3 regions of the Paenibacillus andongensis genome follow, and region 3 is predicted to be linked to each of the others. Evidence: a T-box and tRNA genes for the amino acid it is inferred to sense, from the RefSeq annotation. Region 3 holds a T-box; the other regions hold tRNA genes.
The links. A T-box is a leader RNA that pairs with one kind of tRNA and senses whether it is charged. The one in region 3 lies ahead of tyrS (tyrosine--tRNA ligase), so its partner is inferred to be a tRNA-Tyr.
Positions count from the first base shown of each region.

Region 1: it has a tRNA-Tyr gene. The T-box ahead of tyrS (tyrosine--tRNA ligase) is inferred to sense a tRNA for this amino acid. The anticodon was not compared.
Region 2: it has a tRNA-Tyr gene. The T-box ahead of tyrS (tyrosine--tRNA ligase) is inferred to sense a tRNA for this amino acid. The anticodon was not compared.

Region 1 is NZ_CP104467.1:1,495,425-1,505,407, forward strand. Features, by position in the region: rRNA gene NYR53_RS06840 (23S ribosomal RNA) at 1-1,905, shown strand, start outside; tRNA gene NYR53_RS06845 (tRNA-Asn) at 2,022-2,097, shown strand; tRNA gene NYR53_RS06850 (tRNA-Ser) at 2,101-2,192, shown strand; tRNA gene NYR53_RS06855 (tRNA-Glu) at 2,208-2,282, shown strand; tRNA gene NYR53_RS06860 (tRNA-Val) at 2,297-2,369, shown strand; tRNA gene NYR53_RS06865 (tRNA-Met) at 2,426-2,502, shown strand; tRNA gene NYR53_RS06870 (tRNA-Asp) at 2,515-2,591, shown strand; tRNA gene NYR53_RS06875 (tRNA-Phe) at 2,612-2,687, shown strand; tRNA gene NYR53_RS06880 (tRNA-Thr) at 2,704-2,779, shown strand; tRNA gene NYR53_RS06885 (tRNA-Tyr) at 2,789-2,870, shown strand; tRNA gene NYR53_RS06890 (tRNA-Trp) at 2,885-2,958, shown strand; tRNA gene NYR53_RS06895 (tRNA-His) at 2,983-3,055, shown strand; tRNA gene NYR53_RS06900 (tRNA-Gln) at 3,078-3,149, shown strand; tRNA gene NYR53_RS06905 (tRNA-Gly) at 3,158-3,232, shown strand; tRNA gene NYR53_RS06910 (tRNA-Cys) at 3,243-3,316, shown strand; tRNA gene NYR53_RS06915 (tRNA-Leu) at 3,326-3,414, shown strand; tRNA gene NYR53_RS06920 (tRNA-Leu) at 3,435-3,513, shown strand; gene NYR53_RS06925 (YjcZ family sporulation protein) at 3,774-3,887, opposite strand; gene NYR53_RS06930 (class I SAM-dependent methyltransferase) at 4,037-4,846, shown strand; gene NYR53_RS06935 (ROK family protein) at 4,920-6,134, shown strand; gene NYR53_RS06940 (alpha/beta fold hydrolase) at 6,124-6,918, opposite strand; gene NYR53_RS06945 (hypothetical protein) at 7,155-7,538, shown strand; gene NYR53_RS06950 (MDR family MFS transporter) at 7,650-8,885, shown strand; gene NYR53_RS06955 (response regulator transcription factor) at 8,997-9,719, shown strand; gene NYR53_RS06960 (HAMP domain-containing sensor histidine kinase) at 9,716-9,983, shown strand, end outside.
Region 2 is NZ_CP104467.1:918,183-928,165, forward strand. Features, by position in the region: rRNA gene NYR53_RS04080 (23S ribosomal RNA) at 225-3,140, shown strand; rRNA gene rrf (5S ribosomal RNA) at 3,245-3,361, shown strand; tRNA gene NYR53_RS04090 (tRNA-Ile) at 3,417-3,493, shown strand; tRNA gene NYR53_RS04095 (tRNA-Ala) at 3,510-3,585, shown strand; tRNA gene NYR53_RS04100 (tRNA-Asn) at 3,591-3,663, shown strand; tRNA gene NYR53_RS04105 (tRNA-Ser) at 3,737-3,824, shown strand; tRNA gene NYR53_RS04110 (tRNA-Met) at 3,852-3,925, shown strand; tRNA gene NYR53_RS04115 (tRNA-Ser) at 3,937-4,025, shown strand; tRNA gene NYR53_RS04120 (tRNA-Glu) at 4,045-4,119, shown strand; tRNA gene NYR53_RS04125 (tRNA-Val) at 4,143-4,218, shown strand; tRNA gene NYR53_RS04130 (tRNA-Asp) at 4,300-4,376, shown strand; tRNA gene NYR53_RS04135 (tRNA-Thr) at 4,395-4,470, shown strand; tRNA gene NYR53_RS04140 (tRNA-Tyr) at 4,547-4,628, shown strand; tRNA gene NYR53_RS04145 (tRNA-Gln) at 4,643-4,714, shown strand; tRNA gene NYR53_RS04150 (tRNA-Lys) at 4,791-4,866, shown strand; tRNA gene NYR53_RS04155 (tRNA-Leu) at 4,886-4,965, shown strand; tRNA gene NYR53_RS04160 (tRNA-Gly) at 5,004-5,078, shown strand; tRNA gene NYR53_RS04165 (tRNA-Arg) at 5,088-5,164, shown strand; tRNA gene NYR53_RS04170 (tRNA-Pro) at 5,191-5,264, shown strand; tRNA gene NYR53_RS04175 (tRNA-Gly) at 5,272-5,342, shown strand; gene ade (adenine deaminase) at 5,824-7,632, shown strand; gene NYR53_RS04185 (hypothetical protein) at 7,609-8,016, opposite strand; gene NYR53_RS04190 (hypothetical protein) at 8,034-8,264, opposite strand; gene NYR53_RS04195 (arylamine N-acetyltransferase family protein) at 8,506-9,279, shown strand; gene NYR53_RS04200 (hypothetical protein) at 9,434-9,598, opposite strand; gene NYR53_RS04205 (carbohydrate ABC transporter permease) at 9,728-9,983, shown strand, end outside.
Region 3 is NZ_CP104467.1:6,207,494-6,217,476, reverse strand. Features, by position in the region: gene NYR53_RS27785 (cation:dicarboxylate symporter family transporter) at 75-1,412, opposite strand; gene NYR53_RS27780 (5'-3' exonuclease) at 1,693-2,595, shown strand; gene NYR53_RS27775 (aldo/keto reductase family protein) at 2,645-3,619, opposite strand; gene NYR53_RS27770 (helix-turn-helix domain-containing protein) at 3,722-3,892, opposite strand; gene NYR53_RS27760 (tagaturonate epimerase family protein) at 4,212-4,397, shown strand; gene NYR53_RS27755 (hypothetical protein) at 4,874-5,182, opposite strand; gene NYR53_RS27750 (DUF3055 domain-containing protein) at 5,239-5,532, opposite strand; gene NYR53_RS27745 (HRDC domain-containing protein) at 5,732-6,745, shown strand; T-box leader at 6,802-7,071, shown strand; gene tyrS (tyrosine--tRNA ligase) at 7,124-8,383, shown strand; gene corA (magnesium/cobalt transporter CorA) at 8,457-9,392, opposite strand; gene NYR53_RS27730 (hypothetical protein) at 9,695-9,922, opposite strand.

The DNA.
Region 1 (9,983 bases), 2.9 Mb from region 3:
AAAAGGGAAACAGCCCAGACCATCAGCTAAGGTCCCCAAGTGTGTGTTAAGTGGGAAAGGATGTGGAGTTGCACAGACAACCAGGATGTTGGCTTAGAAGCAGCCACCATTGAAAGAGTGCGTAATAGCTCACTGGTCGAGTGACTCTGCGCCGAAAATGTAACGGGGCTAAACACGCCACCGAAGCTATGGCTTGCACGTATGTGCATGGGTAGGGGAGCGTTGTATGTACGTTGAATTCTGACCGTAAGGACAGGTGGAGCGCATACAAGTGAGAATGCCGGTATAAGTAACGAAAAGATCAGTGAGAATCTGATCCGCCGAAAACCTAAGGGTTCCTGAGGAAGGCTCGTCCGCTCAGGGTAAGTCGGGACCTAAGGCGAGGCCGAAAGGCGTAGTCGATGGACAACAGGTGGAAATTCCTGTACCACCGTAGCCGTTATGAGCGATGGAGTGACGCAGAAGGATAGTGACGCGAGCTGATGGATGCTCGTCCAAGCAGTGAGGCTGGTTAGTAGGCAAATCCGCTAACCGTAAGGCTGGGCTGTGATGGGGAGGGAAACTTTAAGTACCGAAGGTCATGAGTTCACACTGCCAAGAAAAGCTTCTAGCCAGGCGAAGGTGCCCGTACCGCAAACCGACACAGGTGGGTGAGAAGAGAATTCTAAGGCGCGCGGAAGAACTCTCGTTAAGGAACTCGGCAAAATGACCCCGTAACTTCGGGAGAAGGGGTGCCTCGGTAGGGTGAATAGCCCGAGGGGGCCGCAGTGAAAAGGCCCAAGCGACTGTTTAGCAAAAACACAGGTCTGTGCGAAGCCGCAAGGCGAAGTATACGGGCTGACGCCTGCCCGGTGCTGGAAGGTTAAGAGGAGTGGTTAGGGGCAACCCGAAGCTATGAATTGAAGCCCCAGTAAACGGCGGCCGTAACTATAACGGTCCTAAGGTAGCGAAATTCCTTGTCAGGTAAATTCTGACCCGCACGAATGGCGTAACGACTTGGGCGCTGTCTCAACGAGAGATCCGGTGAAATTTTAATACCTGTGAAGATGCAGGTTACCCGCGACAAGACGGAAAGACCCCATGGAGCTTTACTGCAGCTTGATATTGGACTTTGGTACGATCTGTACAGGATAGGTGGGAGCCTTTGAAGCCTGAGCGCCAGCTTGGGTGGAGGCGCCGTTGGGATACCACCCTGATCGTATCGGAGTTCTAACCTGGTACCGTAATCCGGTATGGGGACAGTGTCAGGTGGGCAGTTTGACTGGGGCGGTCGCCTCCTAAAATGTAACGGAGGCGTTTAAAGGTTCCCTCAGAATGGTTGGAAATCATTCGCAGAGTGCAAAGGCATAAGGGAGCTTGACTGCGAGACCTACAAGTCGAGCAGGGACGAAAGTCGGACTTAGTGATCCGGTGGTACCGAATGGAAGGGCCATCGCTCAACGGATAAAAGCTACCCTGGGGATAACAGGCTTATCTCCCCCAAGAGTCCACATCGACGGGGAGGTTTGGCACCTCGATGTCGGCTCATCGCATCCTGGGGCTGAAGTAGGTCCCAAGGGTTGGGCTGTTCGCCCATTAAAGCGGTACGCGAGCTGGGTTCAGAACGTCGTGAGACAGTTCGGTCCCTATCTGTCGCGGGCGTAGGAAATTTGAGAGGAGCTGTCCTTAGTACGAGAGGACCGGGATGGACGTACCGCTGGTGTACCAGTTGTCTCGCCAGAGGCATCGCTGGGTAGCTATGTACGGAGGGGATAAGCGCTGAAAGCATCTAAGCGCGAAGCCCCCCTCAAGATGAGATTTCCCAGTATGTAAGACCCCTTGTAGACGACGAGGTTGATAGGTTCGAGGTGGAAGTGCAGCAATGCATGCAGCTGACGAATACTAATCGGTCGAGGGCTTAACCTAATATAGGGATCTTTGACGAAAGTCAAAGTCTCTCAGTTTGAAACCTAAGGAATATTTTACAAACGTTTCGTATCTAGTTTTCAAGGAATAAATCCTTGAAAGATATATATTCCTATTCCCTGATAGCTCAGTTGGTAGAGCACTCGACTGTTAATCGAGTTGTCACAGGTTCGAGTCCTGTTCGGGGAGCCATATGGAGAGGTGTCCGAGCTGGCCGAAGGAGCACGATTGGAAATCGTGTAGGCGTCACAAGCGTCTCGAGGGTTCGAATCCCTCTCTCTCCGCCACTATCTTTCTAGTAAGGCCCGTTGGTCAAGTGGTTAAGACACCTCCCTTTCACGGAGGTAACAGGGGTTCGAGTCCCCTACGGGTCACCATTTTTAATTCCCATGGAGGCTTAGCTCAGCTGGGAGAGCATCTGCCTTACAAGCAGAGGGTCGGCGGTTCGATCCCGTCAGCCTCCATCATGTTTCCTAATCAGCTACTTGATTTAATAGGAAACGTGACATATACTTAATGACGCGGGGTGGAGCAGCCCGGTAGCTCGTCGGGCTCATAACCCGAAGGCCGCAGGTTCAAATCCTGCCCCCGCAACCAAATAATGAATGTGGAGCTGTGGTGTAGTGGCCTAACATGCCTGCCTGTCACGCAGGAGACCGCGGGTTCGAATCCCGTCAGCTCCGCCATTATCACATTCTATTAGTAAGGCTTTGTAGCTCAGTCGGTAGAGCAGAGGACTGAAAATCCTTGTGTCGGCGGTTCGATTCCGTCCAAAGCCACCATTTATTAACTAAATAAGCCGTTGTAGCTCAACTGGTAGAGCAACTGACTTGTAATCAGTAGGTTGGGGGTTCAAGTCCTCTCGACGGCACCATTGCTTTGTGGAGGCTTAGTGAAGTGGCTAAACACGGCAGACTGTAAATCTGCTCTCTTCGAGTTCGGTGGTTCGAATCCATCAGCCTCCATTTTCCTTTTTTGTAGGGGCATAGTTTAAGGGTAGAACAAAGGTCTCCAAAACCTTTGGTGTGGGTTCAATTCCTGCTGCCCCTGCCAAAATGCATTAAACTTAATATTGTGGCGGTCGTGGCGAAGGGGTTAACGCACCGGTTTGTGGATCCGGCATTCGCGGGTTCAAGTCCCGTCGTCCGCCCATTATTACCAAAGCAACATAATGGGGATTAGCCAAGCGGTAAGGCAACGGACTTTGACTCCGTCATGCCAAGGTTCAAATCCTTGATCCCCAGTTTTATATGCGGAAGTGGCTCAGCGGTAGAGCATCGCCTTGCCAAGGCGAGGGTCGCGGGTTCGATCCCCGTCTTCCGCTCCATTATTACTAAGGCGCCATAGCCAAGTGGTAAGGCAGAGCTCTGCAAAAGCTTTACCCCCAGTTCGAATCTGGGTGGCGCCTCCACATTTATTAGCCGGAGTGGCGGAATCGGCAGACGCACAGGACTTAAAATCCTGCGGTAGGTGACTACCGTACCAGTTCAAGTCTGGTCTTCGGCACCATTATTTTTACAAGTTCATATGCCGGCATGGCGGAATGGCAGACGCGCTCGACTCAAAATCGAGTCCGAAAGGGTGGAGGTTCGAGTCCTCTTGCCGGTATAACGAATAGAAAAAGCTCATGAAATCATTCGATTTCATGAGCTTTTTCTATGTATTCGTATATTGCTATTTAGAGTAGATCAATTATTAAATTCACAAAATGCTGCAGTCGTAAAAGTAAGTAAAAAGATCGATGCGGGTAGGGATGGTATGTTGCATAGATTGTCGGCATTAAAGAGAATGATCACGTATCTAGGAGGAGTTTCGGTCGTCTGAACCGAAACTCCTTATTTTTTGCCAATATCTCTAATGATTCATGATTACCAACAGAAAGACATAGTTACGATTACGAGCAAAATAAACAATACGAGAACAGCAGCGGCGGAAGTATGACCACCGCCGTAACCAACACCAGCACCAGCAGCAACACCCATTTATGTCACCCCCCATCTAAAGGAATGTTCTCTGCGAAATCGGATGAGAGACAATACTATCCTATGGGGAGTGGTTATGATTTGATTCAGTTTTTAGCCTAATAGAGGTTGGAAAAATACGCTTTTAGGCGAGCGCCTTTTTTTAGAAAATGTACCAAGAATCTGAACAAGAGGCTGCAGCCCCCCATATGGTAGAAAAGAGAATGTTATGCCATTGTGGAGGTGTAAGTGCTATCGAGTACTTAGATATGTTAGCCAAATTAGGAGTGGGCAATGCGCATCCCGGGGGATTCGGAGAGACGATTGAACAATTGAAGAAGTATCCCATTGAGAAAGGGAAGCGCGTGCTAGAGGTCGGATGCGGGACTGGAAGAACGGCATGTTTCCTGGCCGAGCAAGGATGCGAAGTAACAGCAGTCGATATTCGTCCGGAAATGATTGCGAAAGCGATCATAAGAGCTGAGAAGCAGGGGGTACAGGTACAATTCAAGGTTGGGGATGTATGCCAATTACCCTTTGATGATCATACTTTTGATGTTGTGATGGTGGAGTCAGTGACGAATTTTGCAGATGCTCAGAAAGCTGTATCCGAGTATTATAGGGTACTTAAATCCGAAGGTAAGCTCTATGATCGAGAAGTTATCCGAATCAAAGAGATGTCACCGGGTGTTCATCGGGCGCTGTGCAGCTTCTATGGGGTAAGTAAAATATATAGTATGGATGAATGGCGGGAGCTGTTAGAGAAGAGCAAATTTGAACCCGTGGACTTCTCAGGGATACATGCTTTCCCGCTAACCATGTTCGAAGATCAAGTCCAACATCCAGACCCTGTTCACTTGTCTGATAAGCAGTCGTTTATGGATCCGCGGATTTGGCAAATTACCGCCAAATACGATGAGCTCGTTAATAAATATCATCCCTATATGGGATATACTCTCATGATTGGATCGAAGGAATAAGGGAAGACAAGGAAGGAATTTGGCTTCCCAATGGCGAAATATATGAGAAAGATTATCATTGGGGGCTGTTTCTTTGAACGTAGATGTCATAACAGAACGAATTCCGAATCGTAAGGCGAAAGAAATCTATGAGCGAATTTGTCGTCAAACAACGGTATCCAAAACGGAGTTGTTAGAGCAAAGCGGGATGACGGTATCTACGTTGACGCGGCTTTTGGAGGAACTTACGATACAAGGACTTATCCTTGAATCTGGTTTCGGTGCTTCAACAGGAGGGCGTAGGCCGATTCTGTATGAAAAGAATCCGGCCTATGCTTATGTATTTGGTTTGGAAATATCCAGAACGTTGTCCAAGCTTGTCCTTGTCGATCTGGGAATGAAGAAATTGGATACACGGAGCTGGACGATGACGGCTGAGATGACGCCAGATGTGCTGATATGTCTAATCGTAGATGAAGTACAAAGGATGTTATCCACACATAACATTGATTCTTCCTCTGTGCTTGGAATAGGGATTGGTGCGGTTGGTCCTGTGGATCGCTTGTCAGGGACCATCTTGGAACCGTCCTATTTTCCAGCAAAAGGATGGAGAAATGTTGAGATTTGTAGGCAGTTGACGGGAGAATTAGGTATTCCCGCATTGCTGGATAATGGAGCTAACGCGGCGATCCTAGCTGAATCATGGCATCAACGTACGCAGAGTTTTAAGCATCTGCTCTATATTCATGCTGGAATTGGTTTGCGCTCCTCCATGGTTTCTGAAGGAAAGGTTATTTATGGTGCCGTCGATATGGAAGGCTCTGTAGGTCAGATGATTATTCAAACGGATGGTGTTCCCCATCGTAATACGTCAGGCAACTATGGAGCATTGGAGTCGTATGCTTCTTTATATGCCATCGAGAAGGCAGCTCGATCCGCCTTAAAGCAGGGTCGATCTACGGCGTTGTCTCATTTGGTTGATGACCCCGAGCATGTCACGTACCTGCATGTGATGGAGGCGCTCAAAAAAAATGATCCCCTAGTTGTGGAGATCATCACGGAGGCTGCCACTTATTTCGGCATTGGACTAGCTAACTTGCTAAATATTTTACACCCTGAGAAGGTAATCCTAGGGGGGCCATTAATTGCGGGCGGGGAGTTGTTTTTCCAAACCGCTACGCAGGTAGCGATTCGGAAGACATACTACTACCCCGCCTATCAGGTTGTTTTCAGCAAAGGGCAGCTTGGTGAGGAAGCTCTGGCAATTGGTGCAGCCGTGATGGTCATGGACCAGTTGGTTAGGCTTTAATGCCCTTTAGAAAATCAATCATCAGCGCATTGAAAGCTTCCGGCTTTTCCATAGGCGTCAAATGTGAGGCAGCGGGTATTACATGATAGCTGACGCCATTAATCAGGTCAGCCATTTTCTTCATGACATCCGGAGGCGCGATCGGGTCTTGTTCGCCTGCGATGACGAGCGTTGGCACCGAGATTGAGCTAAGCAGGTCGACAGAGTCCTCGCGGAATGCCATAGCAAGACAAGCATGGACAAGTCCCTCTGCTGGCATCGATTCCATCACCATACTCAAGGTATCGACGAGCTTAGGATGTTCTTGCTTGGAAGGTTCTGTAATAAGTTTAGGCAGCATAGCGTCTCTTGCCACCACGGACCCTTTTTCATAGAGAGAGACAGCCATGTTTAAACGATTCTTACGAGCTTCTTGTCCATCTGCTTCAGGACGAGTATTGGCCAAGATAAGCCCTGTGAAACGTTTTGGAGCTTTGCGTAGAAGTGCAAACGCCACATATCCACCCATGGAGAAGCCGCCAAGTGCGGCTTTTTCTATGCCCATTTTATCCATTAAAGTTAAAATGTCATTGGCATATTGGTCTATCGATATATTCGATGCAGGTACGTCAGACTGGCCCATGCCACGTAAATCAGGTGTTATGACACGATAGCTTCCCGACAACGCGTCTATCTGCGATTGCCACATACGATGATCCAATGGGAAGCCGTGTAGTAAAATTACAGGTGCTCCATGCCCTTTTTCTTCGACAAACAGTTCCGTCCCGTTAATATGATGTTTCATTGTCCTTCACTCTCCAGCAGATAAATTTACCACGCATAAAGTCCTAATTCGTCCCCCAATCGTAGTTCTTAGGGCATAAAATAGGGAAAATTATCGAAAATGTTATGTCTTCATACTTTCATTATGGTTAACTCATACTTCTTTAACATTTGGTTGGTATTCTCTTATTATACCTTTTGTTAGTAACCATTAACAGGCAGAACGAAACATTCATTTTATGAAGTGAGGTTATTCTTATGACTAAAAAGCCATGGTCCACACAGGAATTGGACAAATTGATTCGCCTTTCCTCTGAGTGTCCTCCAGTTGTAATTGCCAGAGAACTTTGTCGTCCTGTGACTTCAGTACGCAAAAAAATGCGGGAAATTGGAGTAAGTTATGTAACCGGCGAGCAATGGAAAAAAAGTCAAATTCAGTATCTCATTTCGGATGAGGGCACGACGTATAAAAATAAACATAACCTGACACAAGCACCCAAAGAAAATGAATTCGAATCTCCTGTTCTAGATGAATTCTGGACAACACTCGTGAAAATGGCCAGAGTCGCGAAAAAGAGGGGGAAAAGAGTAGATGTCCTCTCGTTTATCGATACATACCGCAAAATTCGTATTGGCGGATAACTATATAGGTAATCATTCATAAAAGGTGAAATCCGTTATAACGAGATTTTACCTTTTTCTTTTGTCCAAATAGCTCTAAACTGAGAAGACTAATAACATCTAGGAGGTTGTATGCACAGGATCCCTTTGTTTTCACTGATTAGCAAGTATGATACGGCGATATGGGTTCGGGTCGTTGGGACGATTCTAACTTCATTAGCCGGGTTTATGATGAGACCTTATTTGGTTTATTATTTGTATGACAAACTGGATGGTTCTATTTTCTTATCTATGTTGATTATCGGATTACAGCCGTTATGCGGAATTTTCGTGAATTTGTATGCAGGTAGTTTAAGTGATCGGTATGGACGGAAGCCGATGATGCTGGCTGCTCTCATGATCCAAGCTTTCGCTATTGGCGGTTATATGTTTGCCAGTCACGTTTGGGAATTTGCTGTCATTTCGATCATTAACGGCATTGGGCATGCCATGTTTGGACCAGCTGCTAATGCACAGATTACGGATGTTGTTCCACAGGAGAAACGCGCTGAAGTATTCGCTTTGCTGCACACAGCATTAAATATGGGTTCAGCATTTGGACCGCTCATTGGACTGCTTCTATTCACCTGGAATCCGACCATTATTTTCTTGACTTGCTCGGTTGCTCTCCTTGCATACGCAGGGCTGGTCGTCTGGAAAGTTCCAGAGACCATGCCTGTGAAGACCGCGGCGGAGCTGGAATTGTCTAAAACAAAGCCGAAAATCAGATGGCGGGATCATAAGCCGCTCCTTTGGATAACGCTTCTAGCGATGCCGGTATCGCTGTTATATGCTCAAGTGGAGTCTACACTCCCACTGCATTTACAGCAGCATTTCGAGAATTATAAGACGGTTTTTGCTACGATTATTACCTTTAATGGCTGTGTCGTTATTGCACTGCAAATATGGATTGCTAAGCGTACAGAGCACGTTTCCGCGTATTTAGTAGTCGCAGCCTCCTATCTTTTGTTTGCCATTGTGTCAGTTGGTTATGGATTTGTACCTATCTTTGCTATACTCCTTTTTGTTGAACTTTTATTTACCATTGGTGAAATGTTAAATGGTCCCCACATTCAGAAGGTGATCTCCGTTATTGCGCCAGAGGAGCATAGAGGTTGGTATTTCTCAGTGTTCGGTATGAATTGGCAGTTATCACGTGCCATTGGGCCTATTTTGGGAGGCTTGTTATTCAGTCACTTTGGCGGGAAGGTCATGTTCGCCGTCGTAGCTGCCATCATTCTCCTAGCCGGTATTGCTCAATCGCGATATATTCGAAGTCTTAATCACAAAAAAGAGGAGCCTATAATAGAGGCTGCTCTGCAAACATAAGGAATGAGCTCCCCGCAATTTGGGGAGCTTTAATACTTTTGTAATACATACGTAAGCTTCATTTCATTGCTCTGCGGTATAATAGAATGAATGCTTGAGGAGGTATGCCGTATGGGTTCACTCGTTCTCGTGGTGGATGATGAAACGAATATTATTGATGTGTGCACCGTCTATTTGCAGCGAGAGGGATATCAGGTTATTTCGGCGGTGAGTGGCGACGAAGCCATCCGCTTATGGAGGCTGCACAGCCCGCAGCTGATTGTTCTTGACCTCATGATGCCGGGCAAAAACGGCTGGCAAGTATGCGAAGAAATTCGCAACGAGCAGGACGTGCCCATCATCATGTTAACGGCTCGAGGCGATGAAATGGATCGCCTCATGGGGTTAACGATGGGCGCAGACGACTATTTGACGAAGCCATTTTCCCCGCGTGAGCTGGTTCTGCGAGCGAAAGCGATTCTGCGGAGGCAGCAGCGCGGCCAAGCGGAGTCGGCAAACGGTGCAGGTGCTTTGCCACCTGCGCATATTATGAAGTTTCCGGGGCTGGAGCTTAATGTTCTGCACCGGAGTGTTCGAGTGAACGGGAAGGAAATTGAGCTGACCGTCAAGGAATTTGAATTGCTGCACCTGTTTGCAGGGCATCCGGAGCAAGTATTTTCACGTAATCAGCTGCTAAATAAAGTGTGGGATATTGACTATTATGGCGATACAACAACGGTCACTGTCCACATTCGCAGGCTGAGAGAGAAGATCGAGCCGAATCCCTCTGAGCCGCGATATATTAAGACCGTATGGGGTATTGGTTATAAATTTGAGGGTAGGGAGCCGACATGAAGCTTCGTATATATTTGCTCATCGCGAGTGGGGTGAGTACGGGTATTATTTTGCTTACCTTGTTTATCTGCTATCGATATATGTTATTGAACTGGAAAGACGTCGTCCTGTTGACGTCGGTAACTCTTGGCGCTGCGAGTGTATCGATGCTTATACATTACTTCATGACGCGCCCTCTTGAGAAAGCCATTCATGCGATTACGGAGGAAACGACGCATATTTCGGAAGGGCATTTTGAGGGACAAGTGCCTCAGATTGGACCTG
Region 2 (9,983 bases), 2.3 Mb from region 3:
GTGTTCAGTTTTGAAAGAGCAATCTTTCAAGTATCGCTTTTGTGTTGGTAACATTTATATGTTGCTGACATTTAGAAGAGATGTTAAGATGTTATTCCGCCGCTGAGAAGCGAACGAAGAGCATCACTGTTGTTCCTTGAAAACTAGATAACGAAACAAAACGTAAAGTAAGAACTTAGGTTGTGTAGTCTTCGGGCTATACAGAATCAATAACTTTTTTTAGCGGTTAAGCTAGAAAGAGCACACGGAGGATGCCTAGGCACTAGGAGCCGAAGAAGGACGTGGCGAACGACGAAATGCCTCGGGGAGCCGTAAGCAGGCTTTGATCCGGGGATGTCCGAATGGGGGAACCCAGCTGTGGTAATGCGCAGTTACTCTATTGTGAATACATAGCAATAGTAGAGGCATACCCAGGGAACTGAAACATCTAAGTACCTGGAGGAAAAGAAAACAAAAGTGATTCCGTCAGTAGCGGCGAGCGAAAGCGGAATAGCCCAAACCAAGGAGCTTGCTCCTTGGGGTTGTAGGACCTCGATGTGGGGTTAGTTCGGTAGGCGAAGAGATCTGGAAAGGTCCGGCATAGAAGGTAAAAGCCCTGTAGCTTAAATCGAACGAAACCCCTAGAGGTATCCTGAGTACGGCGGGTCACGTGAAACCCCGTCGGAATCCGGCAGGACCATCTGCCAAGGCTAAATACTCCCTAGTGACCGATAGTGAAGCAGTACCGTGAGGGAAAGGTGAAAAGCACCGCGGAAGCGGAGTGAAAAAGAACCTGAAACCGTGTGCTTACAAGAAGTCAGAGCCCTCTATATGGGTGATGGCGTGCCTTTTGTAGAATGAACCGGCGAGTTACGTTCCCGTGCGAGGTTAAGCTGAAAAGGCGGAGCCGCAGCGAAAGCGAGTCTGAATAGGGCGCTTGAGTACGTGGACGTAGACCCGAAACCGTGTGATCTACCCCTGTCCAGGGTGAAGGTGAGGTAACACTCACTGGAGGCCCGAACCCACGCATGTTGAAAAATGCGGGGATGAGGTGGGGGTAGCGGAGAAATTCCAATCGAACTCGGAGATAGCTGGTTCTCCCCGAAATAGCTTTAGGGCTAGCCTCGGATGTGGAGTTGTGGAGGTAAAGCACTGATTGGGTGCGGGGCCCGCCAAGGGTTACCAAGTCCAGTCAAACTCTGAATGCCACAAACTTAAATCCGGGAGTCAGACAGTGAGTGCTAAGATCCATTGTCAAAAGGGAAACAGCCCAGACCATCAGCTAAGGTCCCCAAGTGTGTGTTAAGTGGGAAAGGATGTGGAGTTGCACAGACAACCAGGATGTTGGCTTAGAAGCAGCCACCATTGAAAGAGTGCGTAATAGCTCACTGGTCGAGTGACTCTGCGCCGAAAATGTAACGGGGCTAAACACGCCACCGAAGCTATGGCTTGCACGTATGTGCATGGGTAGGGGAGCGTTGTATGTACGTTGAATTCTGACCGTAAGGACAGGTGGAGCGCATACAAGTGAGAATGCCGGTATAAGTAACGAAAAGATCAGTGAGAATCTGATCCGCCGAAAACCTAAGGGTTCCTGAGGAAGGCTCGTCCGCTCAGGGTAAGTCGGGACCTAAGGCGAGGCCGAAAGGCGTAGTCGATGGACAACAGGTGGAAATTCCTGTACCACCGTAGCCGTTATGAGCGATGGAGTGACGCAGAAGGATAGTGACGCGAGCTGATGGATGCTCGTCCAAGCAGTGAGGCTGGTTAGTAGGCAAATCCGCTAACCGTAAGGCTGGGCTGTGATGGGGAGGGAAACTTTAAGTACCGAAGGTCATGAGTTCACACTGCCAAGAAAAGCTTCTAGCCAGGCGAAGGTGCCCGTACCGCAAACCGACACAGGTGGGTGAGAAGAGAATTCTAAGGCGCGCGGAAGAACTCTCGTTAAGGAACTCGGCAAAATGACCCCGTAACTTCGGGAGAAGGGGTGCCTCGGTAGGGTGAATAGCCCGAGGGGGCCGCAGTGAAAAGGCCCAAGCGACTGTTTAGCAAAAACACAGGTCTGTGCGAAGCCGCAAGGCGAAGTATACGGGCTGACGCCTGCCCGGTGCTGGAAGGTTAAGAGGAGTGGTTAGGGGCAACCCGAAGCTATGAATTGAAGCCCCAGTAAACGGCGGCCGTAACTATAACGGTCCTAAGGTAGCGAAATTCCTTGTCAGGTAAATTCTGACCCGCACGAATGGCGTAACGACTTGGGCGCTGTCTCAACGAGAGATCCGGTGAAATTTTAATACCTGTGAAGATGCAGGTTACCCGCGACAAGACGGAAAGACCCCATGGAGCTTTACTGCAGCTTGATATTGGACTTTGGTACGATCTGTACAGGATAGGTGGGAGCCTTTGAAGCCTGAGCGCCAGCTTGGGTGGAGGCGCCGTTGGGATACCACCCTGATCGTATCGGAGTTCTAACCTGGTACCGTAATCCGGTATGGGGACAGTGTCAGGTGGGCAGTTTGACTGGGGCGGTCGCCTCCTAAAATGTAACGGAGGCGTTTAAAGGTTCCCTCAGAATGGTTGGAAATCATTCGCAGAGTGCAAAGGCATAAGGGAGCTTGACTGCGAGACCTACAAGTCGAGCAGGGACGAAAGTCGGACTTAGTGATCCGGTGGTACCGAATGGAAGGGCCATCGCTCAACGGATAAAAGCTACCCTGGGGATAACAGGCTTATCTCCCCCAAGAGTCCACATCGACGGGGAGGTTTGGCACCTCGATGTCGGCTCATCGCATCCTGGGGCTGAAGTAGGTCCCAAGGGTTGGGCTGTTCGCCCATTAAAGCGGTACGCGAGCTGGGTTCAGAACGTCGTGAGACAGTTCGGTCCCTATCTGTCGCGGGCGTAGGAAATTTGAGAGGAGCTGTCCTTAGTACGAGAGGACCGGGATGGACGTACCGCTGGTGTACCAGTTGTCTCGCCAGAGGCATCGCTGGGTAGCTATGTACGGAGGGGATAAGCGCTGAAAGCATCTAAGCGCGAAGCCCCCCTCAAGATGAGATTTCCCAGTATGTAAGACCCCTTGTAGACGACGAGGTTGATAGGTTCGAGGTGGAAGTGCAGCAATGCATGCAGCTGACGAATACTAATCGGTCGAGGGCTTAACCAAAAAGCTGACTAAGCAGCTAGCACCTACGTCTAACGTAGCCATGCACATGATTACTTTACGCAAGTTTCGTATCTAGTTTTCAAGGCGCAAACACGCTTTGACTGTTTGGTGATGATGGCGGAGGGGACCCACGCGTTCCCATCTCGAACACGACCGTTAAGCCCTCCAGCGTCGATGGTACTTGAACCGCAGGGTTCTGGGAGAGTAGAACGTTGCCAAGCAGAATACCCCTAGTGGGTATTTTTTTTGCCACACTCTAGACTGTTTTACACATTAGGGCCCTTAGCTCAGCTGGTTAGAGCGCACCCCTGATAAGGGTGAGGTCGGTGGTTCGAGTCCACCAGGGCCCACCAATATTATTACCTTTATGGGGCCATAGCTCAGCTGGGAGAGCGCCTGCCTTGCAAGCAGGAGGTCAGCGGTTCGATCCCGCTTGGCTCCACCAAATATTCCCTGATAGCTCAGTTGGTAGAGCACTCGACTGTTAATCGAGTTGTCACAGGTTCGAGTCCTGTTCGGGGAGTCAAACCCCCAAAAAGTGAAGAGATGCTTCGTAGCATATTCCAATTACTTTTTGGGGATCCCATAAAATATATGGAGAAGTGTCCGAGCGGCCGAAGGAGCACGATTGGAAATCGTGTAGACGTCACAAGCGTCTCGAGGGTTCGAATCCCTCCTTCTCCGTTTCTTTAAATAAAGGAAAGACAATATGGCGGCGTAGCTCAGCTGGCTAGAGCGTACGGTTCATACCCGTAAGGTCGGGGGTTCGAGCCCCTCTGCCGCTACTAATTAAATTGGAGAGATACCCAAGTGGCTATAAGGGGACCCTCTGCTAAGGGGTTAGACTGCGTAAGTGGTGCGAGGGTTCGAATCCCTCTCTCTCCGTTGGTAAATTTTTAAGTTTGGCCCGTTGGTCAAGTGGTTAAGACACCTCCCTTTCACGGAGGTAACAGGGGTTCGAGTCCCCTACGGGTCACCAATAATTTTCTAGTTCGATCCCATGGAGGCTTAGCTCAGCTGGGAGAGCATCTGCCTTACAAGCAGAGGGTCGGCGGTTCGATCCCGTCAGCCTCCACCATACAACCCAAAAAAGTGAAGTGAAGCTTTGTAGCAACGCCGATTACTTTTTCGGGGCCCGTAGAAACCAATTTACTAGTATGGAGCTGTGGTGTAGTGGCCTAACATGCCTGCCTGTCACGCAGGAGACCGCGGGTTCGAATCCCGTCAGCTCCGCCATTTTTAGAAAATGAATATGCCGTTGTAGCTCAACTGGTAGAGCAACTGACTTGTAATCAGTAGGTTGGGGGTTCAAGTCCTCTCGACGGCACCACAATTCCCAAAAAAGTGAAGCAAAGCTTTGTAGCAACGCCTACTACTTTTTCGGGGCCCGGTAAGGCTTTATATGTGGAGGCTTAGTGAAGTGGCTAAACACGGCAGACTGTAAATCTGCTCTCTTCGAGTTCGGTGGTTCGAATCCATCAGCCTCCATTTCCAAACTATGTTGGGGATTAGCCAAGCGGTAAGGCAACGGACTTTGACTCCGTCATGCCAAGGTTCAAATCCTTGATCCCCAGTACTATACCCCATAAAGTGAAGGTAAGCTCTGAAGCGAATTCCTGTTACTTTACGGGGGCCCCATTAAAATTTCATGAGTCATTAGCTCAGTTGGTAGAGCACCTGACTTTTAATCAGGGTGTCGTAGGTTCGAATCCTACATGACTCACCATTTGCCTTATTTACAGCATGCGCGTATGGCGGAATTGGCAGACGCACTAGACTTAGGATCTAGCGGGCGACCGTGGGGGTTCAAGTCCCTCTACGCGCATCAAATCCTCAGCAGTATTTATACTCCTGAGGTACGATGCGGAAGTGGCTCAGCGGTAGAGCATCGCCTTGCCAAGGCGAGGGTCGCGGGTTCGATCCCCGTCTTCCGCTCCATTTTAGTAAGCGCCCTTAGCTCAGCTGGATAGAGTATTTGACTACGAATCAAAAGGTCGGGAGTTCGAATCTCTCAGGGCGCGCCATTTTTCATATGTTATTACCACCATATCGGGACGTAGCTCAGCTTGGTAGAGCACCTGCTTTGGGAGCAGGGGGTCGCATGTTCAAATCGTGTCGTCCCGATAGACACGCGGGCGTAGTTTAATGGTAGAACTTCAGCCTTCCAAGCTGATCGCGCGGGTTCGATTCCCGCCGCCCGCTTCAATGAAAAAGATCACCTTCGGGTGGTCTTTTTTCATTGTATAGGAGTATAGGAAAATATGTGAGATGCCGATTTGTGGATAAGTGATGTTAAATAACGAATGTCGATTTCTGGCTTCTCAGACTCTTTCGGCTCGCAGAGCTCTCGCTGTAAGCGCGGAAAACGCGCTTATTTGTTGGGGCGCTCCTGGATAAGCGCGTTTTCCGCGCTTATTTGTTCTTTAAGGGATGAGAAATCCGAGGAGGTTCGACCGTCCGTAAAGACATCGGTATTCCCATCACCTAAAGCTTTTTAACATCTGAATGATCTTCGCTCCGTATAATTTAATAAATAGAAATAGGGAATCCTCAGAAGTAGTATGAAACCCTTGAGAAAAACCTTTTTCATGGTAAATTTAATGTGAACAGATGGTTCAGGGAGATGTGACGTTTGACACCGAACCGGTAAAAGTTAATTAATACATAAAGGAGTACAAAACCCATGACGCTAAATAAAAGAACGCTAAATAAAAGAAATAAGCTAGTTGAAGTGAGCAGAACGCTAGCTAAGGTTGCATTAGGCGAAGTTTTTGCCGACGTAGTCATTAAGAATGGGACACTCGTCAATGTGTATTCTGGTGAATTACTTGAGCATATGGATGTTGCTGTCGCAGCTGGGAGAATTGCGTATGTAGGGAATGCAGACCATACCATTGGGGCTCAAACGGTCGTGATTGATGCCACAGGGAAGTATATGTCCCCGGGATTTTTAGATGGTCATATGCATGTTGAAAGCACGATGCTTTCCGTTACCGAGTTTGCCAAAGCGGCATTAGCCAAAGGAACAACGGGGATATTTATGGACCCTCATGAAATTGCCAATGTGTTTGGAACAGAAGGTGTAAGGTTGATGCACGAAGAGGGGCAGCAGCTGCCTATTAAAGTATTTACGACTTTCCCATCCTGTGTACCAGCAACTACGGACTTGGAAGATGCAGGTGCAAGCTTAGAAGTGACCGATATTAAAGAGGGACTGCAGTGGGACAACGTGGTTGGACTGGGCGAAGTCATGAATTTCCCTGGTGTCGTTTACGGCGATCCGAAAATGTGCGGGGAGATTGAAGAAACGATCAAGAGCGGTAAAACGGTCACAGGACATTTCCCAAGTGATGATGATCGTATGCTGCAGGCTTATATAGCATCAGGCGTGACATCCGATCATGAAACCATAACTCGGGAACAAGGTCTTCACAAAGTCCGCATGGGCATGCACCTTATGATTCGTGAAGGTTCGGCCTGGCATGATGTCAAAGAGGTCATTAAGGTGGTAACGGAAGATAAGGTCAACACATCCAATATTTCGCTCGTAACGGATGACGTCAATCCGCAAACTTTGGTGGAGAAGGGGCATCTCAATCATGTCGTGCGCCGCGCGATCGAAGAGGGTGTCGATCCTGTAACAGCGATGCAAATGGTGACGATTAATGTGGCGCGCTATTTTAAAATGGAGCAAGATTTGGGAAGCATTACTCCCGGTAAATGTGCTGACATTTTATTACTGGATGATTTACAGAAGGTCGAGCCTTTGACTGTTATTACTGATGGTCAGGTTGTTTTTGATAATGGCAAGCTTACGGTTGATTTCCCCGATTTCGTCTATCCCGAGCACATTCGCAATTCCATGAACGTTAAGCGGGAGCTTGCGGCTGAGGACTTCAAACTTGCAAGTCGCAGTAATCAGAATAAGACGGAGGTCAATGTCATCCGCATTATTGAAAACAGTGCAAGAACAGAGAAAATGACTGCAGCTCTAAGTGTTGTGCAGGGGTTCATCCAACCAGATGCGGAGCAGGATATTATCCGTTTAGCCTGTATTGAGCGACACCGTGGAACGGGTCAAATTTCACTTGGTTTTACGCATGGCTTTCAATTGAAGACAGGCGCGGTAGCCTCTACAGTGGCGCATGACAGTCACAATTTAATTGTTATGGGGATCAATGAGCAGGATATGGCTTTCGCAGCTAATGAACTTGTCAAAATGGGAGGAGGCATGATCGTTGTAGAGAACGGTAAAGTGCTGGCTCAAGTACCGATGACCATCGCAGGCCTCATGTCAGATAAATCATTGCTTGAAGTCGTTGAAGAGGTTGCAGAGCTCGAAAAAGCGTGGAAACAAATTGGCTGTCCGTTGAACGCCCCGTTTATGACATTCTCATTAATTGCATTACCCGTCATTCCTGAAATTCGGATTTCAAACCGAGGTATTGTCGATGTTACACAGTTCAAGCTAATTGAAGTGGAAATTGGTTAAGTGGGACAATAAATAAGTCCAAAAGATCTTATTCTTTTTCTTCTTTTTAGAAGGATGACGTTCTGTGCGGGAGGTTTGGATGGTTTGCGGGAGGCCGGAAACGAGCTCAGCTTCCATCCCTACTGTTATTTCGGGTTCCTTGATAATCGGCAATTCTAGGGTGGTAGCCACCTCATCTCGAATCTGATGCAGCAAATCCAATTGCTGTTCTAATTCGTCTACACGCTTGGCAAGCAGCATGTTCTCTTGCTTAAGCTTTTTAATAAGCTCATATAGTAATTTCATGGTTAGCTTCGGTTTCTCTGATGGCTCATTTTCTTCATTATTGTTAGTGGGGGACAGCAGCAGCATCAACTCTTCATCACTGATTACCTTGTCTGACACAGTATGGCCTCCTTCAATTAATGAATCTCACTGAGCTGTCCATCCGCAAAGAGATATTCTTTGGGAAGAAGTGAAAGATTAATGTTTCGGCTGCAGTCGATGTACTGCGGGTATACAACTTTGATGGCTTCCTCCTCTTGAATGGGATAGTTAATGATTTTATTTTTTTTGACTATATCTATAAAAAGATGAAACATGATGGAGATAATTAACAAGCCCGTCGTGATTAGCTCTAAGTTTTGAATCATAAGTTAACCTCCTATGAATCTTTTTTCATAGATTAACGGATTAGAACTAAAATGTCGCTCGAAAACCGTTGTCGTTTTGTAAGCTTTTTATGAAGAGTTAAACGGAATATAAGGCAGAAATAGGGTAATGATGGTATTTTTAAAAAGATATTGTTGTTAAATCTCACGAACTTGTCTATCTATGAAAAAAGAAATAAACTATAGCAACTAGGGAGACTCTCAAAGGATGGAGTTGTTCAACATGTTCAGTAAAAATAGTCAGATTCAGACCTATCTGGAACGTATCGGTTTTGAAGGTTCGCTCGATGGCAGCGCAAAGCTGCTTGCTGACCTGCAGGAGTGTCATCTGCACACGGTTCCGTACGAAAATTTGGACATTATGAACCGCAAAGCTTTATCGTTGGATCCTCAGGATGTATATCAGAAGATTGTCGTACGTGGGCGCGGAGGGTACTGTTTCGAGTTGAATGCTTTATTCGGCTGGCTGCTGCGGGAACTTGGCTATTCGGCCACTGACTTGGTCGCTCGATTTTGGCGCGATGAGCCGAATTCGCCACCGAAACGTCGTCATCACGTCCTGAAGGTAGAGGCAGAAGGCACGACTTATTTGTGCGATGTTGGAGTAGGCGGTATCGTCCCTCGCAGGCCGATCGCATGGATCGAAGGTCTTGAACAGCACCAAGGCGGAGAGTGCTACCGTCTTGAGCGCGATGAAGATTACGGTTGGATGCTTTGTGAACAGAAGAACAAGGAATGGAATCGCATTTACTCGTTTACGGAGGAACCTCAGCTGCCAAAGGATTATATCTTTGCGAGCTTCTGGTGTGAGAATGCCCCTGACTCAATTTTTACCCAAAATGCAATGGTAGCCATGCGCACCTTAGAGGGACGGAAAACGCTGGCGGGTCGAGAGTTTCGCATCTTTACATCCTCGGGTGTAAGAACTTTCACTCCGGAGACCGAGGAAGCGTATAAAGCGGCTTTGCAAGAGCATTTTGGTATTCATTTAGATTAATAATTAATGTAGTTAAGTACTAGGGTAGAGAGAAGAGGACTCCGAGTGGGGTCCTCTTTCTTTTTCGAACTTGAAGTTTCTAACACTGTGTAAAAAAGAGCGCTGCAGCAGCGTCCTTTCCGTTTGAGAAATGGCACTCTGAACATAATTCTAATTACGAAAGCGATAACTTTCTGTCTTCACGCTCTAACTCTTTCTGCTGCTCTTTGGTGAAAGTGCTGCTTAGCTTTGGCAGTCCAGTGTGTTCGTTAATGTAGATAGTTCTTACAACGCCTTGAATGTATTTCAGTTGTTTGGTCCATTCTTTTGGGTTGAACATGGACATCAACTCCTTATTTATAAATGTCTCCTACAAAATTCTCCACGACAGCAATATTGGAAGCGTTTTATTTTAATAATATGTTCAAAGGGTACGGTTGATGCACGAGCAAAAGTACTGCAGATCAAATTGAAATACGCGCCCGGCTGGCTATTCATCACCCCTTGGATAGTGGGTCTGCTGCTCTTTTATTTGTACCCGCTTGTCAGTTCCATCTTTCTCAGTTTTACCTCATACAGCATACTGAAGGCCGGACAATTTGTCGGCCTTCAGAATTATCAAAGCTTGATGCAGGACAAAGTGTTTTGGAGCTCTATTTACAACACCGTGTATTACGCACTTGTCTTCGTTCCGTTAAGTATCATCCTAAGTACTGGGCTGGCGC
Region 3 (9,983 bases):
TTTTACTAGTAAAAACGGAATTGTCTCTTCAAGTAGGTTTTACTTGAGGAGACAATTCCGTTAGTAAATTGATTTTAAGCATTCAGTTGCTGTTTATTCACAGCTAAAACGTTATTTTCAACCGAAGTATAGGGAAGACTGCCATCGAGGGCGCTTTTCGCGCGATTAAGATCAAGCAAACCCTCCCAACGCGCAATGACGAAGGTGGCAACAGCGTAGCCGATAATATTCACTGTCGTACGATAATTTCCCATAAATCGGTCCGGTGCAAGCATTAGAGCAACGGCGGCCATGGAGATCGAACCTGACGCCGCCGCTGTCGCTGACAGTGCCACGAATGCAGAACCTGGTATACCAGCCATCCCCTTGGACGTTAACAAAAGCACACCCAGAATCATAAGCTGCTCGATAAGACTCAGTTCGACGCCGGTGGCTTGGGCAAGAAATATAAGAGCGAGTGATAAATAGATTGATGCCCCGTCGAGGTTGAATGAATATCCGGTCGGAACAACCAGTCCGACAACAGCTCGGTTGCAGCCGGCATGCTCAAATTTATTCATGAGCTGCGGCATGACCGCTTCCGTCGAACCTGTTGCAAAAGCGAGAATGATCTCCTCTCGAATGTAGAGGATCAACTTCCAAAGGCTGATGCCTACGAATAACCGTGTGATAATAGCTAACACAATGATGAAAGCAAGACAAGCGATCGTCATGGCCACAAAGAGTTTACCGAACGACACGAGTGTGGTAATCCCATACTGACTAACAGCGAACGCCATCGCGCCGAATGTTGCAATAGCCGTAAGCTTCATGATATAGCCCATAATTTGAAACACGACTTTATTGAAATGCTCTAGAAGATCGACAACAACCTCTGAAGTTCGTCCGCCTACATGGATAAGCGCAAAACCGAAGAAGCAGGAAACGAGCAGTACCTGCAGCATTGTATTATTCGCAAACGCTGAGACGGCACTATCTGGGATGATATTCAGGAAAAATTGCGCTCCGCTTGGAAGTGTAGAACTCTTAGTAACTTTATTGACAGCATCCGTTGTCAAGGTTCCAGGATCGATATGCATTCCAGCGCCGGGATTGAATAAGTTCGCCACTACCATGCCTATGATTAGGGCAAAGGTTGTAACGACTTCAAAGTAAAGGAGGGTTTTCCCACCTATCCTACCAACAGATTTGATGTCGCCGACCTTCGCGATACCAACGACGACAACACCAAAAACAAGCGGCGAAATGATCATTTTGATAAGCTTGATGAAACCGTCGCCGATTGGCTTTAGCGCGACACCAATTGTCGGCCAAAGATAACCGACTAAAATCCCTCCGATGATTGATACCATAATCTGAAAAAAAAGGCCTTGATAAAAAGGTTTCTTTTCGGGTGCCGTTTTTGGATTCACTATGCATCCTCTTTTCTTTATTTTTTTGATATCAATATCGTCTTTAATGTGAGTATTTCATTTCTGCTCTGTTCATCATTCTAGGTTAACTTATGTTACATGGATAGTTTATTTTTATAACATTGTTTGAGAATACAAAATAATAATCCCCCGTTGTTAACACTGCATAACTACAATAACGGCTATGGGAAGAACCGCTGTTGGTACCTTTTACTAGCAGCGGTTTTTTGTGTGCTGAACAACCGTTCCCATGCTATACTACAAGTAGAACTTATACGTTATGATTTATAGAATAGGAGCGATTATTTTGTCCGAAACATCATCTGAATCTGTGCTGCTAGTCGATGGCATGGCTTTATTATTTCGTGGTTATTACGCTACTTCTTCCGGTGGTTACATAATGAGAACAAGTGCTGGCACGCCGGTTAACGGGGTTTATGGTTTTCTCAAATATTTGCTAGATGCGATTCAGACGTTCAAGCCCACGCATGTTGTTTGCTGCTGGGATATGGGAAGCAAGACGTTTCGTACGGAGAAATTTGATAGTTACAAAGCGAATCGCGGACCTGCTCCGGAAGAGCTGATCCCGCAGTTTGATTTAGTGAAGGAAGTTACGGCTAGCTTCAACATTCCTAATGTGGGTGTTATCGGATACGAAGCGGATGATTGCATAGGCACTTTGGCAAGTACATATAGTCCATCTACGAAGGTGCAGATTCTCACAGGCGATCACGATATGCTTCAGCTTGTAAATGAGAATACGGAAGTTATTATTATGAAAAAAGGTCAATCCAACTATATGGTGTATACGCTGGAGACCTTGATGGAAGAGAAAAGTTTAACACCTGCTCAAATTATTGATCTGAAGGGTTTAACCGGAGATACGGCGGATAACTATCCAGGGGTAAAAGGAATTGGTGAGAAAACAGCGACCAAACTGCTCATAGAATATCAGGACATCGCCGGGATTTTGGAAAATTTAGCGGCGCTGCCAAAAGGTGTTCGCGCCAAAATTGAGGCGGAGATCGATATGCTGCATTTATCACGTGATTTGGCTACGATTCGCTTGGATGCGCCTGTCGCTTGTGCGCTTGAGGAATGCGGATGGTCAATGGAACGGGAAAAAGTCATTAGCAAGTTCGAGGAATTGGAATTCAAAGGCTTTATAAGACTAATTGGATAAAATCATAAGGAAGGGACAGGGCTGCTAATAGCCCTGTCCCTTTTCATTTTTATCGTGCAGGTGAGAAATTAGCTACTTGTTTAAGGATGACTTCGATTTGTTCCAGAGTCTCGGTTCCAAGCTCAATGTCAACGGCTTTCACATTCTCTTCGATCTGTTCAGGCCTGGTCGCACCGATAAGCGCAGAGCTTACTCCGGGTTGGCGGAGTACCCATGCTAGAGCGAGCTGTGCGAGAGAGATATGGAGCTGCTGAGCGACCTGTTCCAGCTCATGAACAACTTGAAGCACCTGATCATTCAAATAGCTGTTAATGACACCGTTCACAGAATCGTTAGCTGCACGACTCGCAGTCGGAAGCGGCTGTCCCAGCTTGTATTTACCGGTTAAAATGCCTTGAGCAAGCGGCGAGAACACAACTTGACCCAATCCTTTTTGCGCTGACACAGGCAATACTTCTCGCTCGATATAGCGCTCAAACATATTATAAATCGGCTGATTAGAGATCAGCGGTCTCAGGCGCAAACGTTCGGCAATACCGGCTGCTTCGGTAATTTGGGCACCGTTCCACTCACTGACAGCGGCATACATAATTTTGCCTTGGGCAGCTAAGTCGTCCAAAGCGCGAAGCGTCTCTTCCAGCGGTGTATGGATGTCATAGCGATGACAGAAGTACAAATCGATGTACTCGACACCTAATCGTTTTAAGCTTGCTTCACACTGTTCGAAGATGTGTTTACGGGATAAACCTCGATCATTCGGACCATCCCCCATCGGGAAGTAGACCTTGGACGAGAGCACATAGCTTGATCTCTCATAAGACTTAAGCGCTGCCCCCATCGCTTTCTCGCCTTCACCACGATTGTAAGCGTTAGCCGTATCGAAGAAATTAATGCCACTTTCGAAAGCTTTTGCGATGCAAGCATCTGCTGCCTTTTGTTCGGCGGCTGTTCCGTAGGTAAGCCAGCTCCCCAAGCTAATCTCACTCACTTTTAACCCACTGCGACCCATGTTTCTATACTTCATGACTTGTTTATCATCCTCTCATTATGCTGCTTTGAAGTCATTATAAGAGAGGGGAGGATAGCTTGACAATGACGCACTATTTGTTCACTTAGTTACTTTAACTTAAGTAATCGCCGATTGCCGATAACGAAGAGGTGACTTTTTGGTCATTTGACGGAAGACATGTCCGAACTGCACAAGTGATCCGAAGCCTACCTGCTCAGCGTTCAAAATAACTTTAAGTTTCGTAGTTGTCAGCAGTCGCAGCGCTTCTTGCACACGGACGAGATTCACATATTCAACAAGTGAAAATCCGCACGTGTTCGGGAGATGTAGACGGATGCAACAGGATGAAGCGTTCTGTGAACAGAAGCAGCTCAGTCAAATATTGACGCACGGCAAAAGCTTGCCCAAGCTGGTATGCATCATCGTAAACATAAGTAGGTAATATTTCCCTTCTAATGGTGCGAACAGCAGCAGGAAAGTAGCTAATCGCTGTAGGCGAGGGCGAACTATATGCTTGCGGAGCTGTGTATGGAAGAAATCGGTTAAGCGTTAGGCGATTTTCATGAGATAACGAAGCCACTTTACCGCCGTTCGACTTGGGATTACAATGGAAGAAAATAATGCTCGCCAACTGCTGCACATCATGTACGGCTTGCTGCTTCAATCCAAGAACGCCGATGGCAGCAAACAATTTGCTGTCGAATTCTTCCAGACGTTGGCGGAACAAGAAGATGCCTTTGCTGAAGGTCTTCGCAATCATATTGGCAGGCATTTAGAGATGTTGGGTAAATAAAGGAAAAAGCAGATCTCCGGATACATGGAGGTCTGCTTTTTTGCTGGGTTCTATTCACATGTCCCGCGCTTTAGAGATGATTAAGCGCGAAAAACGCGCTTAATCGTTCGCCCCCGAACAAATAGGCGCAGAAAACGCGCTTTCAGCGAGAGCTTGACGCGCCGAAGCTCATGGGTAGAGTCTGAGAAGCCGAAAAACAGCTTCTCAAACGGATTGTCCCGCGCATCCGTGCAGATTAAGCGCGGAAAACGCGCTTAATCGTTCGCCCCCAAACAAATAGGCGCAATAAAAGCGCTTTCAGCGAGAGCTTGGCGAGCCGAAGCTCGTGGTAGAGTCTGAGAAGCTGAAAAGCAGCTTCTCAAGCACATTGTCCCGCGCATCCGAGCAGATTAAGCGCGGAAAACGCACTTATTCGTCCAAAAAATGAGCCAAACGTTTGTAGTATCAAACGTTTGGCTCGCTCAATTTTATACGGCTTATTCTTGATTCATCGGTTCGTTCCGATAGTCGTCTTCCCCTGGATAGTCCCGCTTAATACCTTCATGCAGCTCGTGATTCTCGTAAGAGAATTGGTTAGGCGGACGTTGATCCTTACGCCAAGGTGTACTTTTTCCCAGCGATTCTGTATTTAGGCTAGTGCCATAAGGACCTTCTGGAAATTCCTCTGGAATTAAGTCATTGCGCTGCGACTCAACCGTCTCCAGATCCGTGAAGTCATCGCGGTATTCAGGGATGAAGCCTTTTGCTTCTGATTTTTTAGCTAGTTGGGGGGATTCGTCAATCATGGATAAAGCCTCCTTATCAGGTTGCTATGCTTTTTCCAGTGTCCCCCGCAGTCAGCTTAAATATCCGTGAAATGAATGGAACCAATAATTTGCGACAAGAATTCATTGAGTTCTTGCGCTTGTTCCTCATTCAGTTTATAAACATGTTCTAAGTATCCTTCTTCATCCAGATCATCTGGACCAATAACAGCGCTGCGTCCGGATTGCAAATCAATAACAAGCTTTTTGCCGAAATAACGGGATGTAGTCATGATTGCCAGATCAAATCTGTGCAATGCTTTGCCAACGAAACATACGAAACGCGTTGTTGTTTCTTCCTGATGATCATATAAAAAGTCATAATCAGACATGAGGGCCCTCCATTCTCTTTCTAGTATGCAACTCATTATAACCGAAAAATGCTCGTCCACAAAACATATCTTGCGCCCATCTGACAAACATGGTATGATTTGGATATTAGAAAAAGGGAAGCACCTTTTCAGCTACTGCTGAAGGGGTGCTTTTTCGTTTTTCTGAACCTATTTTTAGCTACCGTTTGGAGGAGAAAGCATGAACATTGTATTTCTGAACACATTGGAGAAAGAAGCGGGGGATCATCGCGTTACATCGGCCCAAGTGTCGATTGGGGAAGAACAGGGCATTTGGAATGTCTATTGGAATGAGCCTGACAGCGCAGGCAAAATTCAGCAGGATCAGTGGTATCAAGGGGTGAGCTGGGATGAGATGCTGAGTGCTTTCCGCCAGGGGCTGCGGGATAAAGTTCGTTCCGGTTACCGTCCGCTTGTTAGTACGGATTTGGAATCAGCGCAAGGACTGTCAGGCAAAGCTAGAATGACACAGATGCTGACCTACTACTGCGAAGAAAATCCAAGTGAAGAAGTGTACGAAACACTCCGTGCTTGGAGACGCGAACAAGCTGCCCGTGAGGGGAAAGCACCGTATATTCTCGCTACGAACCGTGTACTACGTATGATCTCCGTCTTCCTGCCTCAGAGCAAGGAAGAGCTGCAGCAAATTCCTGGCTTCGGCGAGCAGAAGACGACCATGTACGCGGCAGATGTGCTGGGTCTCACTGCTGAGTATACACGTTCGAATGGCTTTCCATTAGATTGGGTGGCTAAAAGCGTAGATACCGTAAAGTTTGAGGCTTGGCTCCACGCTCAAAAGGAGCAAAAGCTGCGTACAGAGCTTGACCGTGAGGTTAGCAAACGCAAACTTCTTGAGGTGGTTGCTGGCGGCGGAAGCTTGGCGGATTTGCAAGCTGTGCTAACGATGCCGCGAAGGGAATTGCTGCTTTGGGTGGAGGATTTGGAGCGAGAAGGATACGATATGGATCCGCTTGTAGAAGCGGAGCTGGCTTCGATCCCGGAAGAGGAACAAATCAAAGCCTGGAACGCCTTCGAGTCGGAAGGTGATCGCTACCTGAAGCCGGTGCTGCTGCGCATCATCGGCACGGAGGAGCTCAAAGGCAAAGAACTTGACCGCGCCTATGAGTGGCTGCGTTTGCTTCGTTTGCGCTTCCGCAGGGAGAAGGAAAGGTTTGCTTCTCAAGCTGCGAGCTAACTGGTGTTGACATCGCAAAGGATTATATGATTAAATGGTCAATAATCTAAATAACAATTAAAGCGATGACGAACATGGGCTATGCCCGAAGTAGGAGTAATGCCGCTGCTGCAGAGAGTCGGTGTAGGGTGCAAACCGATGCAAGTATGGCTCCGAATTACAGTTCTGAGTTGGTTGAGGGAACATGCTCATTAAGAGCATCAGTAGCTTTTACCCGGCATTCATTTGTCGTTATGAATCTAAGTGAAAGAGAAATTTGCGAATGAGAGCGCGAATCCTTCTCTTTAATTAGGGTGGTACCGCGAGACAACCTTCTCGTCCCTTTGTGGACGCGATGGTTGTCTTTTTTGTTTTATCACGATAAGGAGGGATTAAACAATGTTGACATGGGATCAGCTTACTGAAATACAACAGCAGGAAGTGGAGCGTCAATTACTTGTCATTGGACGGGGTGCTGCCGAAATCGTGCCTGAGGAAGCACTCAAGCAAAAGATCATTCACGCTGTAGTTACAGGAACGCCGTTAAAAGTGAAGCTCGGCTTAGATCCATCTGCACCGGATATACACATTGGTCACACCGTTGTTTTGCAGAAGCTGCGTCAATTTCAAGATTTGGGACATGAGGTTCAACTGATTATTGGAGATTTCACAGGGCGCATTGGGGATCCAACCGGAAAGTCGGAGACACGTAAACAGCTGTCAGAGGATGATGTTAAGCACAATGCGCAAACGTATCGGATGCAATTATCCAAAATATTAGATTTGACCAAGACCACTTTCTACTACAATTCATCCTGGCTTGGAGCGCTTAAATTCGATGATGTACTGAAACTGGCAGGTAAAGTAACGGTTGCGCGCATGCTGGAGCGGGACGATTTTGCCAAAAGATACGCAGCTAATCAGCCGATCCACGTTCATGAGTTTTTCTATCCCTTAATGCAGGGATATGACTCCGTTTCTCTTGAAAGTGACATTGAGCTGGGAGGAACTGATCAAACTTTCAACATTTTGATGGGCCGAACGCTCCAAAGTGCTTATGAGATGAAAGATGGACAGGTAGCGATTCTAATGCCGCTGCTCGAAGGCTTGGACGGTGTTCAGAAGATGAGCAAAAGCTTGCGAAATTACATTGGCATCGATGAACTTCCTAACGAAATTTTCGGCAAAACGATGTCGATTCCGGATTCGCTCATGACCAAATACTACGAATTAACAACGGCCATCTCGAATGATTCTTTGGATGATCTCAAACGAGGGCTGGAAGCAGGTGACATCCATCCGAGGGATGCCAAGATGAAGCTGGCTAAGGAATATGTGCAGATGTATCATGGTGCGCAGGCGGCAGAAGAGGCAGAGCAGCATTTCATCACCGTTTTCCAAAAGAGAGCTTTGCCCGAAGACATCGAAGAAATGACGCTAAACATCAGCCAGCTGGAAGAAGGCAAAATCACCATCATCAAGCTTCTCGTTTTACTAGAACTGCAAGCTTCCAACGGGGAAGCAAGACGCAGTGTGGAACAAGGGGCAGTGAAAATCAATGAAAAGAAGATCACGCATATACATGAACAAATAACCCCACAGGATGGGGATATTATTCAGGTGGGGAAACGGAAATTCGTTAAAATTAAGCTCATTTAAACAACACAAAAAGGGCTCCTTGATAGCATTACTGCTTCAAGAAGCCCTTGAAATTTCCACTTTCATAAGGTATCTATAGCCATTCTTTTTTCCGAAATAATACATACATGCCTATGCCCAATGCACCCATGAACGCCAATACAATTTCATCGCCATGAGCCACATGAAGACCGAGAATGTTATCAAAATTCATCCCGAACACGCCGGTAATGAATGTCAAAGGCATGAAGATCGTCGAAGTTGCTGTGAAAACACGCATGATCTCATTCGCTCGGTTAGCGACGCTAGACTGATAGGCTTCTCGTAAGTTGCCCATGAGATCGCGCAGCGTATCAAACGTATCCACGATCTTTACGGCATTTTCATAAATGTCTCCGAAATATTTTTGCAGCTGATGGTCGATCAGTCTAAGCTCTTTCTTGCCAAGTGTTCCAATCACATCGCGCTGAGGAACTAGCACTTTTTTGAGCCATAGAATCTCTGAACGAAGACCGATAATTTCATTCAAATGCGACTTCTTCGTTGCTACCAAGATATCTTCTTCCAGCTTTTCAATCTTGGCCTCGATACGGTCACCGACCGCCACATAATTATCGACGACAAGATCGACCAGATGGTATAGAAAACGATCAGCGCTGTTTACTTCCTCTTCCCAGAGAAAAGGTTTCAAAGCTCGAAGTTCATTAATTTTTTGTCTAGTAACGGTAATAATGACATGTTTGCTTAGAAATAGATTAAGTGCGCGAAGGAAAATTTCTTCATCATCAAATCGAATACTATTAATAACGATAAAATAATGCGAATCGTAGAACTCAATTTTGGGACGTTGTTCCTCTTCGCTTAAGCAATCCTCCACGGCCAAATCATGAAGATGGAACAAAGGTTGAAGGATCTCTAAGTCCTCTACCCCTGCATCAATCCAATAAAAGCCTCTTTCTGGAGGTGTTAGGGCGACAGTCACGTCATCAACCAACGTAAAAATGCCATTCTGAACCCACCGTGTTTTCATCTGATCCACCCCTTTGAATGGAATCAGTCGGTTAGTTCATCAGTTAGAGCAAGGCTCCGGATGAAGGAATAACCGACTGCATTCCTACACTATTAAATTGTTCAAGATCCTTGCAGGTTCTACTCCTCGGTTCTCCGTCCAAACGTATGCCCTCCTTTTTCGTCCGTGTCGAATACTTGTCTAGTATAACCCTTCATATATTACGTTTCAAGCCATAAAAGTTTGCAGAAATTGGGTAAAGTGTCGTTTAGATAATGTATGGAAATAACACGGAGGCGGTGTCAAAAAAATAGCCACCATGACTACATGGCGGCTTTCAAAATTTTGTTTTTAATTTCTTTGTAAATCTCAATTAATTCAGGATCACCACGCTGCAGCAGTTCTTCTTCACTGTTAGCACCGTAGATACGGCATAACAGGGCTGCGGCATCCTCAGCTTGTTGTATGGTTGGTTTTGTGGTTTCAATGAGGGCGAAAAAGCGATTCAATGAAGCAAAAGCGGAGAAGCTGTCGATCGTTTGGGTTGACATAGGTGACCTCTTTTCATGGTTTATCAATAGAATGTTGTTATGTATATGATTGTTTTAATGG